Regions from separate parts of the Streptomyces sp. ATLC9 genome, predicted to be linked through region 2. Evidence: riboswitches for the same ligand, from Rfam matches in the RefSeq annotation. Region 2 holds a riboswitch; the other holds the start of a gene.
What was found. A riboswitch is a leader RNA that binds a small molecule or an ion and turns the genes downstream of it on or off. The one in region 2 is predicted to bind thiamine pyrophosphate.
Positions count from the first base shown of each region.

Region 1 (4,210 bases), on a different contig from region 2:
CGCTCGCGCAGCACGTCGCGCAGCGTGCAGCCCCGCACGTACTCCATGGCCAGGTAGACGTAGCCGCCGTCCTCGCCCTGGTCGAAGACCCCCACCACGTTCGGGTGGGCCAGCCGGGCCGCGGACCTGGCCTCCCGGATGAACCGGTCGACGAACGAGGCGTCGGCCGCGAGGGAGGGGTGCATCACCTTCAGGGCGAGCACCCGGTCCAGCCGGGTGTCCACCGCCCGGTAGACCGTGGCCATGCCGCCGACGGCGATCCGCGCCTCCACGCGGTACCGGCCGTCGAGCACGTGCCCGATCAACGGGTCCCGGAGGGTCGTGTCCACGGCCCAGAGTCTACGATCCGCCGCCCGCACGGCCGACCGCACCGGGGCAGGCGCACCGGAGTGCGCCGCGGCATCGCGGCGCGGCCCGCGGACGCTCACCCGAAGGCCGGCCGCTCCGGGTCGAGGTCCGCCATCCCCTCCGCCGGCGAGGAGGCCAGCGCGAAGTGCCGCCGCGGGATCCGGCCCGCCCGGTACGCCAGCCGTCCCGCCTCCACCGCGTGCCGCATCGCCTCGGCCATCAGCACCGGCTCCTGGGCGCGGGTGACGGCGGAGGCCAGCATCACCGCCGCGCAGCCCAGCTCCATGGCCAGGGCCGCGTCCGAGGCGGTGCCCGCGCCCGCGTCCAGGACGACCGGGACGGACGCCCGCTCGGTGATCAACTGGAAGTTGTGCGGGTTGCGGATGCCCAGGCCGGAGCCGATGGGCGAGCCCAGCGGCATGATCGCCGCGCAGCCCACGTCCTCCAGCCGCCGCGCCAGCACCGGATCGTCACTGGTGTACGGCAGGACGGTGAAGCCGTCGTCGACCAGCGTCTCGGCGGCCTCCAGCAGCTCCACCGGATCGGGCAGCAGGGTGCGCTCGTCGGCGACGACCTCCAGCTTGATCCAGTCGGTGCCCAGCGCCTCGCGGGCCAGCCGGGCGGTGAGCACGGCCTCCCCGGCGGTGAAGCAGCCGGCGGTGTTGGGCAGCACGCGGATGCCGTGCCGCCTCAGCACCGACAGCACCGAGCCGGAGACGGTCGGGTCCAGGCGCCGCATCGCCACGGTGGTCAGCTCGGTACCCGAGGCCAGCAGCGCCCGCTCCAGCACGTCCAGGCTGGGCGCGCCGCCCGTGCCCATGATCAGCCGGGAGGCGAAGGAGGTGCCGGCGATGGTGAGGGTGTCGTCCGCCATGGCGCCGTCAGCCCCCCTGCACCGCGGTCAGGACCTCGACCCGGTCGCCGTCGCACAGCCGTGTCGCCGGCCACCGCCCGCGCGGCACGACGGTCTCGTTGACGGCCGCGGCGACGCCGGCCGGGGCGGTGGTCAGGGACGACACGACCGCGTCGAGGGCGAGACCGGCCGCGATCTCGCGCGGCTCGCCGTTGACGTGGACGGTGACGGTCGCGGCGGTACGGGGTGCGCCGGTGTTCACAGAGGACTCTCCTGAAGCGTGCGGTCGAAACGCCGGGGGGTGAACGGGCGTGCCTCCTCGGGGAGCTCGCCGGTGGTCAGGGCCTGGGCCAGGGCGTCGCCGGTGACCGGGGCGAGCAGCACCCCGTTGCGGTGGTGGCCGGTGGCCAGATGCAGGCCGGGCAGGGCGGTCGGGCCGAGCAGGGGGGCGTTGTCGGGGGAACAGGGGCGCAGGCCGGCGCGGGTCTCCACCAGCGGCAGCTCGGTGATGCCGGGCACCAGTTCGTGCGCGTCGCGCAGCAGCTCGTAGACGCCCCCGGCCGTCACGGTGGTGTCCCAGCCCCGCTCCTCACTGGTCGCGCCCAGCACCAGCTCGCCGTCGGCCCGGGGCACCAGGTAGACATGGCCGCCGCGCACCAGGGCCCGCACGGTGCGCGAGAGGAACGGGGCGTACGGGCCGGGGATCCGCAGCCGCAGGATCTGGCCCTTGACCGGGCGCACCGGCGGCAGGACCTCCTCGGGCACCCCCGCCAGCCGACCGCTTTCGCCGCCCGCCGCCAGCACCACCCGGTCGGCCCCGACCGCGGTGCCGTCGGCCAGCCGTGCCCCGGCCGCCCGGTCGCCGGACAGGGACAGCCGCTCGGCGCGCTGCCGCGCGAAGCGCACCCCGGCCCGCTCGCAGGCGGCCAGCAGCGCGGCCGTCAGCCTGCGCGGGTCGGTCTGGTGGTCGCCGTCCACGCGCAGCCCGCCGCGCACCCCGGGAGCGAGCATCGGCTCCAGGCGGCGGCACTCGCGGCCGGTCAGCCACGCCGACTCCAGCCCGCAGCGCCGGTGCAGCGCGTGCAGCTCCCGCAGATGCGCCCGGTCGTCGGCGTCCAGCGCGACGGCCAGTGTGCCGCAGGCGCGGTATCCGGTTCCCAGGCCCGAGGCCTCCTCCAGTTCGGCGGTGAAGGCCGGATAGCGGCGTGCCGAGGCCAGGTTGAGGGCGAGCAGGGACTCCTCGCCGTAGTGCAGCTCGGTGACCGCCGCCAGCATCCCGGCCGCCACCCGGGCGGCGCCGCCGCCCGGCGCCGGGTCGGCGACCGTGACCCGCGCCCCTCGCTGCGCGGTCCGCCAGGCGGTGACCAGCCCGATGACGCCACCGCCGATGATCAGCACGTGCATGAGCGCCGTGCCCCTCCCTTCGCCGGAATGACCCGGATCAGGTTCGTACGGTCGGAGGCCGCGCAAGCCTCCCTCTCAGCCCGGTGCGCCGGGCTCCCGCGCTCTTCCTCGTTCCGCTTCCGGTCCGCCGGAGTCCCCTCCCGCTCCCGGAACGACGCCCACCCTATCCGCGTGCCCGCCGGGGCTGAAGGGGAGCCCGGGCGCCGGCGGGCGCGGCGGCTGTGGCAGGGCTCTCACCGGGCCCTGCCGCGAGGCTGTCCCGGGGCCCGCTCCGACCTCCTACAGTGATCGCGTGAGTGTGCGAACCGAGCAGCAGAGCAGGCAGCGGGTCCTCGTCGTCGGCGCCGGGATGGCCGGGGTGCAGACCGCCGTGCAGCTGCGTGAGCAGGGCTGGCCCGGAGCGGTCGCCCTCGTCGGCGAGGAGCCCCACCGGCCGTACGACCGGCCGCCGCTGTCCAAGGCCGTGCTGCTGGGCAGGGCGGCCGGATCCGCCTTCGACGTCGACTTCCGGGCCCTGGAGGTGGACCTGCGCCTGGGCACGGCCGCCACCGGGCTGCGCACCGGCGACCGGGAGGCGGACACAGACGCCGGCCCGCTGCCCTACGACCACCTGGTCGTCGCCACCGGCGCCGCGCCGGTCCTCCTGCCCGGCGCCGGGGGCGTCCCCGGGGTGTACCCGCTGCGCACCCTCGACGACGCCGAGCGGCTGCGGCCGGTGCTCGCCGGGCGCCGGGAGGTGGTGGTCGTCGGAGCCGGCTGGATCGGCGCGGAGTTCGCCACCGCGGCCCGCGAGGCCGGCTGCCGGGTGACCGTGGTGGAGGCCGCCGGTCAGCCGCTGGCCGGTGCGCTGCCGCCGTCCGTGGCGGCCCGGATGCGCGTCTGGTACGAGGAGGCGGGCGCCGAACTGCGCACCGGGTGCGCCGTCACGGGCGTCGCCGCGGCCGGCACGCCGGAGAACCCGGTGTGCGAGGTGGAGCTGTCCGACGGCTCGGTGCTGACGGCGGGCGCGGTCGTCACCGGGATCGGCGCGCGCCCGGCCACTGGCTGGCTGGCGGGTTCCGGCCTGGCGCTGGGCGAGGACGGCTCGGTCCTCGCCGACGAGTACCTGCGCGCCTCCGCCCCCGGTGTCCGCGCAGTCGGGGACTGCGCCTCCTACCCGTCGGCCCGCTACGGCCGCCGCCTGCTGGTCCACCACTGGGACAACGCGCTCCAGGGGGCCCGCACGGTCGCCTCGGGCCTGGCCGCCGGGGAGGCCGAGACACCGCTGTACGACCCGGTGCCGTACTTCTGGTCCGAGCAGTTCGGCCGCTTCGTCCAGTACGCGGGCCACCACACCGGCGAGGACGAGATGCTGTGGCGCGGCGATCCGGCGGACGCGGCCTGGTCGGTGTGCTGGCTGCGCGGCGGTGTGCTGCGCGCCCTGCTGGCGGTGGGCCGTCCGCGGGACCTGACCCAGGGGCGGAAGCTGATCGAGCGCGGCACGGCCCTGGACCCGACGCGGGCCGCCGACCCGTCCGTCCCCCTGAAGAGCGCGGCCCGCTAGTGACTGTCGGTGGCAGATGGCAGGCTGGTTCCCGTGAACGAGATTGACGCGAAGACCGATGC
Region 1 covers NZ_JBXUOY010000230.1:3,417-7,626, reverse strand. Annotated here, with positions in the region: partial or broken gene AC2CJA_RS20665 (protein kinase domain-containing protein) at 1-329, opposite strand, end outside; gene AC2CJA_RS20660 (thiazole synthase) at 425-1,222, opposite strand; gene thiS (sulfur carrier protein ThiS) at 1,230-1,463, opposite strand; gene thiO (glycine oxidase ThiO) at 1,460-2,605, opposite strand; TPP riboswitch at 2,619-2,706, opposite strand; gene AC2CJA_RS20645 (NAD(P)/FAD-dependent oxidoreductase) at 2,898-4,148, shown strand; gene AC2CJA_RS20640 (Rv2175c family DNA-binding protein) at 4,182-4,210, shown strand, end outside.
Region 1: another riboswitch for thiamine pyrophosphate. It lies ahead of thiO (glycine oxidase ThiO); the one in region 2 lies ahead of AC2CJA_RS22880 (thiamine ABC transporter substrate-binding protein).

Region 2 (4,210 bases):
CCCCCCCCACCACGAGGGGCGACCGGTGCCGGGTGGCGTCCCCCCGGACGACACCGGTGTTCGCCTCCGGGCGCGAGGGCGCGTTCCCGCAACGCCCGCGGCCCGGAGCGCCACGGCCGATCTGCCACACTGGACGGGTTATGCCTGTACCCGGAGAACTCACCTTTGTCGCGCCGCGCGGAGCCGCCAGGCCGCCGCGGCACCTCGCCGACCTCGCCCCGGCCGAGCGGCGCGAGGCCGTCGCCGCGATCGGCGAGAAGCCGTTCCGCGCCCAGCAGCTGTCGCGGCACTACTTCGCCCGGTACGCCACCGACCCCGCCACCTGGACCGACATCCCGGCCGCCGCGCGCGGGAGGCTGGCGGACGAGCTGCTGCCCGAGCTGATGACCGTGGTGCGGCACGTCAGCTGCGACGACGACACCACCCGCAAGACGCTGTGGCGGCTGCACGACGGGACGCTGGTGGAGTCGGTGCTGATGCGCTATCCGGACCGGGTCACCATGTGCGTCAGCTCCCAGGCCGGCTGCGGCATGAACTGCCCCTTCTGCGCCACCGGGCAGGCCGGGCTGGACCGCAACCTGTCCACCGCCGAGATCGTCCACCAGATCGTCGAGGGCATGCGTGCCCTGCGTGACGGCGAGGTGCCCGGGGGCCCCGCGAGGCTGTCGAACATCGTCTTCATGGGCATGGGCGAGCCGCTGGCCAACTACAAGCGGGTCATCGGTGCCATCCGCCGCCTCACCGACCCCGAGCCCGACGGCCTGGGCCTGTCCCAGCGCGGCATCACCGTCTCCACCGTCGGACTGGTCCCGGCGATCCACCGCCTGTCCGACGAGGGCCTCAAGTGCCGGCTGGCGGTCTCCCTGCACGCGCCCGACGACGAACTGCGTGACACCCTGGTGCCGGTCAACACCCGGTGGAAGGTCCGTGAGGTCCTCGACGCGGCCTGGGAGTACGCCGAGAAGTCCGGCCGCCGCGTCTCCGTCGAGTACGCCCTCATCCGGGACATCAACGACCAGGCGTGGCGTGCCGACCTGCTGGGCCGGCTGCTGGCGGGCAAGCGGGCGCACGTCAACCTCATCCCCCTCAACCCCACGCCGGGCTCCAAGTGGACCGCCTCCCGGCCCGAGGACGAGCGCGCGTTCGTCGCCGGGCTGGAGGCGCACGGCGTGCCGGTGACCGTCCGCGACACCCGCGGGCAGGAGATCGACGGCGCCTGCGGCCAGCTCGCCGCCACCGAACGCTGAAGGACGCGACCGCCACTGGTACGGTGGCGGTGACCTCAGTGGTCGCACACAGTAGCGAAACAGTCCGAACACCAGTACCGAAACAGCGGAGCCGACAGGGGAGCGCGTACGGCGCTGAGAGTGCGGTGTCGCCGGGAGGAGCCGAGAGGCCGCCCGGGGAGCCGCAGACCCTCGGACCTGATCCGGTTAGTACCGGCGTAGGGAGTCAGAAGAAAGTGCACACCAAGCTCCGGCGCGCCCTGGGCGCCGCCGTCCTCGGCACACTCACCCTCTCCGCCCTCACGGCGTGCGGCGGCTCGCGGTCCTCCGGGGACGGCGGGGAGGAGGGGAAGGGCGGCAAGACGGTCACCCTGGTCGCCCACGACTCCTTCGCGGCCTCCGACGCCGTGCTGGAGGAGTTCACCGAGCGGACCGGCTACCAGGTGGAGGTGCTGCGCGGCGGCGACGCCGGCTCCTCCCTCAACCAGGCGATCCTGTCCAAGGACAACCCGCAGGGCGACGTCCTCTTCGGCGTCGACAACACCCTGCTCTCCCGGGCCCTGGACAACGGCCTGTTCATGCCGTACGAGGCGGAGGGCCTGGCGAAGATACCCGCGCGGTACCGGCTCGACGCCGGGAAGCACCGCGTCACCCCCGTCGACTCCGGCGACGTCTGCGTCAACTACGACCGCGCCTACTTCGAGGAGCGCGGCATCGCCCCGCCCAGGACCCTCGACGACCTCGCCGAGCCCGCCTACAAGGACCTGCTGGTCACCGAGAACGCCGCCACCTCCTCGCCCGGCCTGGGCTTCCTGCTGGCCACCGTCGCCGAGTACGGCGAGGGATGGCAGGAGTACTGGAAGAAGCTGAAGGCCAACGGCGTCGAGGTCGTCGACGGCTGGGAGCAGGCGTACTACGACCGCTTCTCCGGCTCCTCCGGCGGCAAGGGCAAGGGCGACCGGCCGCTGGTCGTCTCCTACGCCTCCAGCCCGCCCGCCGAGGTCCTGGGCGCGGACCCCGAGCCCGAGCAGGCCCCCACCGGGGTGGCCACCGGCACCTGCTTCCGCCAGATCGAGTTCGCCGGGCTGCTCGAAGGCGCGGACAATCCCGCCGGCGGCAAGGCGCTGCTGGACTTCCTGATCGGCCGGTCCTTCCAGGAGGACCTGCCGCTGCAGATGTTCGTCAACCCCGTGCGCGAGGACGCGGAACTGCCCGAGGTCTTCACCCGCCACGGCGAGACGATCGACGACCCCCACACCATGGCCCCCGCGAAGATCGCCGAGAACCGCGAGGCGTGGATCAGGGCGTGGACCTCGGCCGTCGTGAGGTGAGGACCGGCATACGCGCGGGGACGGCGGCGCGCCTCGCGCTCGCGGCGGTGCCGGCCGTCTTCCTCGCGCTGTTCTTCGCCTACCCCGTCGCCGCCATCACCGCCCGCGGGCTGTACGACGGCGGACGGTGGCGCCCGGACCGGATCGCCGCCGTCCTCACCGACCCCGACATCGCCGGCGTGGTGTGGTTCACGCTGTGGCAGGCGGTGGCCTCCACCGCACTCACCCTGCTGCTGGCGCTGCCCGGCGCGTACGTGCTCGCGCGCCTGGACTTCCCCGGCAGGCGGGTGCTGCGGGCGGCGGTCACCGTGCCGTTCGTGCTGCCCACCGTCGTGGTCGGCTCCGCCTTCCTGGCCCTGCTCGGCCGCGGCGGGCTGCTGGACCAGTGGTGGGGGGTGCGGCTGGACACCGGTGTCACCGCCATCCTGCTGGCCCACGTCTTCTTCAACTACGCCGTGGTGGTGCGGATCGTCGGCGGCCTGTGGGCGCAGCTCGACCCCCGCCAGGAGGAGGCCGCGCGGATGCTCGGCGCGGGCCGGTGGGCCGCCTGGCGCGCCGTGACCCTCCCCGCGCTTCTCCCGTCGGTGGCCGCCGCCGCGCTGATGGTCTTCCTGTTCACCTTCACCTCCTTCGGAGTCGTCCAGATCCTCGGCGGCCCCCGCCACGCCACACTGGAGGTGGAGATCTACCGGCAGACCGCCCAGCTGCTGGACCTGCCCACCGCCGCCGTCCTGACCCTGTTGCAGTTCGCCGTGGTCGCCGCCCTGATGGCCTTCCACTCGCGCACCGTCCGCCGCCGCGGGGCGGCCCTGGGCCTGGTCGACGCCGCCCGCACCGCCCGCCGTCCGCGCGGGGCCGGGCAGCGGGCGCTGCTGGCGGGGGTGCTGATCCAGGTCGCCGTGCTGCTGCTGGCCCCGCTCGCGGTGCTCGTCGAACGCTCCCTGAGCGGACCCGGCGGCTACGGGCTGCACCACTACCGCGCCCTGGGCTCGGCCGACGCGGCCGGCGGCACCTTCACCGTCGCCCCGCTGGAGGCGGTCGGCAACTCCCTGGCCTACGCGGCCACCGCCACCGCCGTCGCCCTGGCCGTCGGCGTCCCGGCCGCGGTCGCCCTCACCCTGCGCGGCCCGGGCGGCCGGGCCGGGCGGCTGCTGCGCGGTCTCGACGCGCTGCTGATGCTCCCGCTGGGCACCTCGGCGGTCACCGTCGGCTTCGGTTTCCTCATCGCCCTGGACGCGCCTCCGCTGGACCTGCGCTCGTCGTGGATCCTGGTCCCGCTCGCCCAGGCACTGGTGGGCATCCCCTTCGTGGTGCGTGCCCTGCTGCCGGTTCTGCGGGCGGTGGACGCCCGGCTGCGCGAGGCCGCCGCGGTGCTGGGCGCCTCGCCGCCGCGCGTGTGGCGCGAGGTCGACCTGCCGCTGGCGCGACGGGCGCTGCTGGTCGCCGCGGGCTTCGCCTTCGCCGTCTCCCTGGGCGAGTTCGGCGCCACCGTCTTCATCGCCCGAGCCGACGCCCCCACCCTGCCCGTCGCCGTCGCCCGCCTGCTGGGCCGGGCCGGGGAGGCCAGCTACGGGCAGGCCATGGCGCTCAGCACGATCCTGATGCTGCTGTGCGCGGCGACCCTGCTGGCGCTGGAGGGCGCCCGCACCGACC
Region 2 covers NZ_JBXUOY010000295.1:1,773-5,982, reverse strand. Annotated here, with positions in the region: gene rlmN (dual-specificity RNA methyltransferase RlmN) at 141-1,247, shown strand; TPP riboswitch at 1,334-1,468, shown strand; gene AC2CJA_RS22880 (thiamine ABC transporter substrate-binding protein) at 1,463-2,557, shown strand; gene AC2CJA_RS22875 (ABC transporter permease) at 2,533-4,210, shown strand, end outside.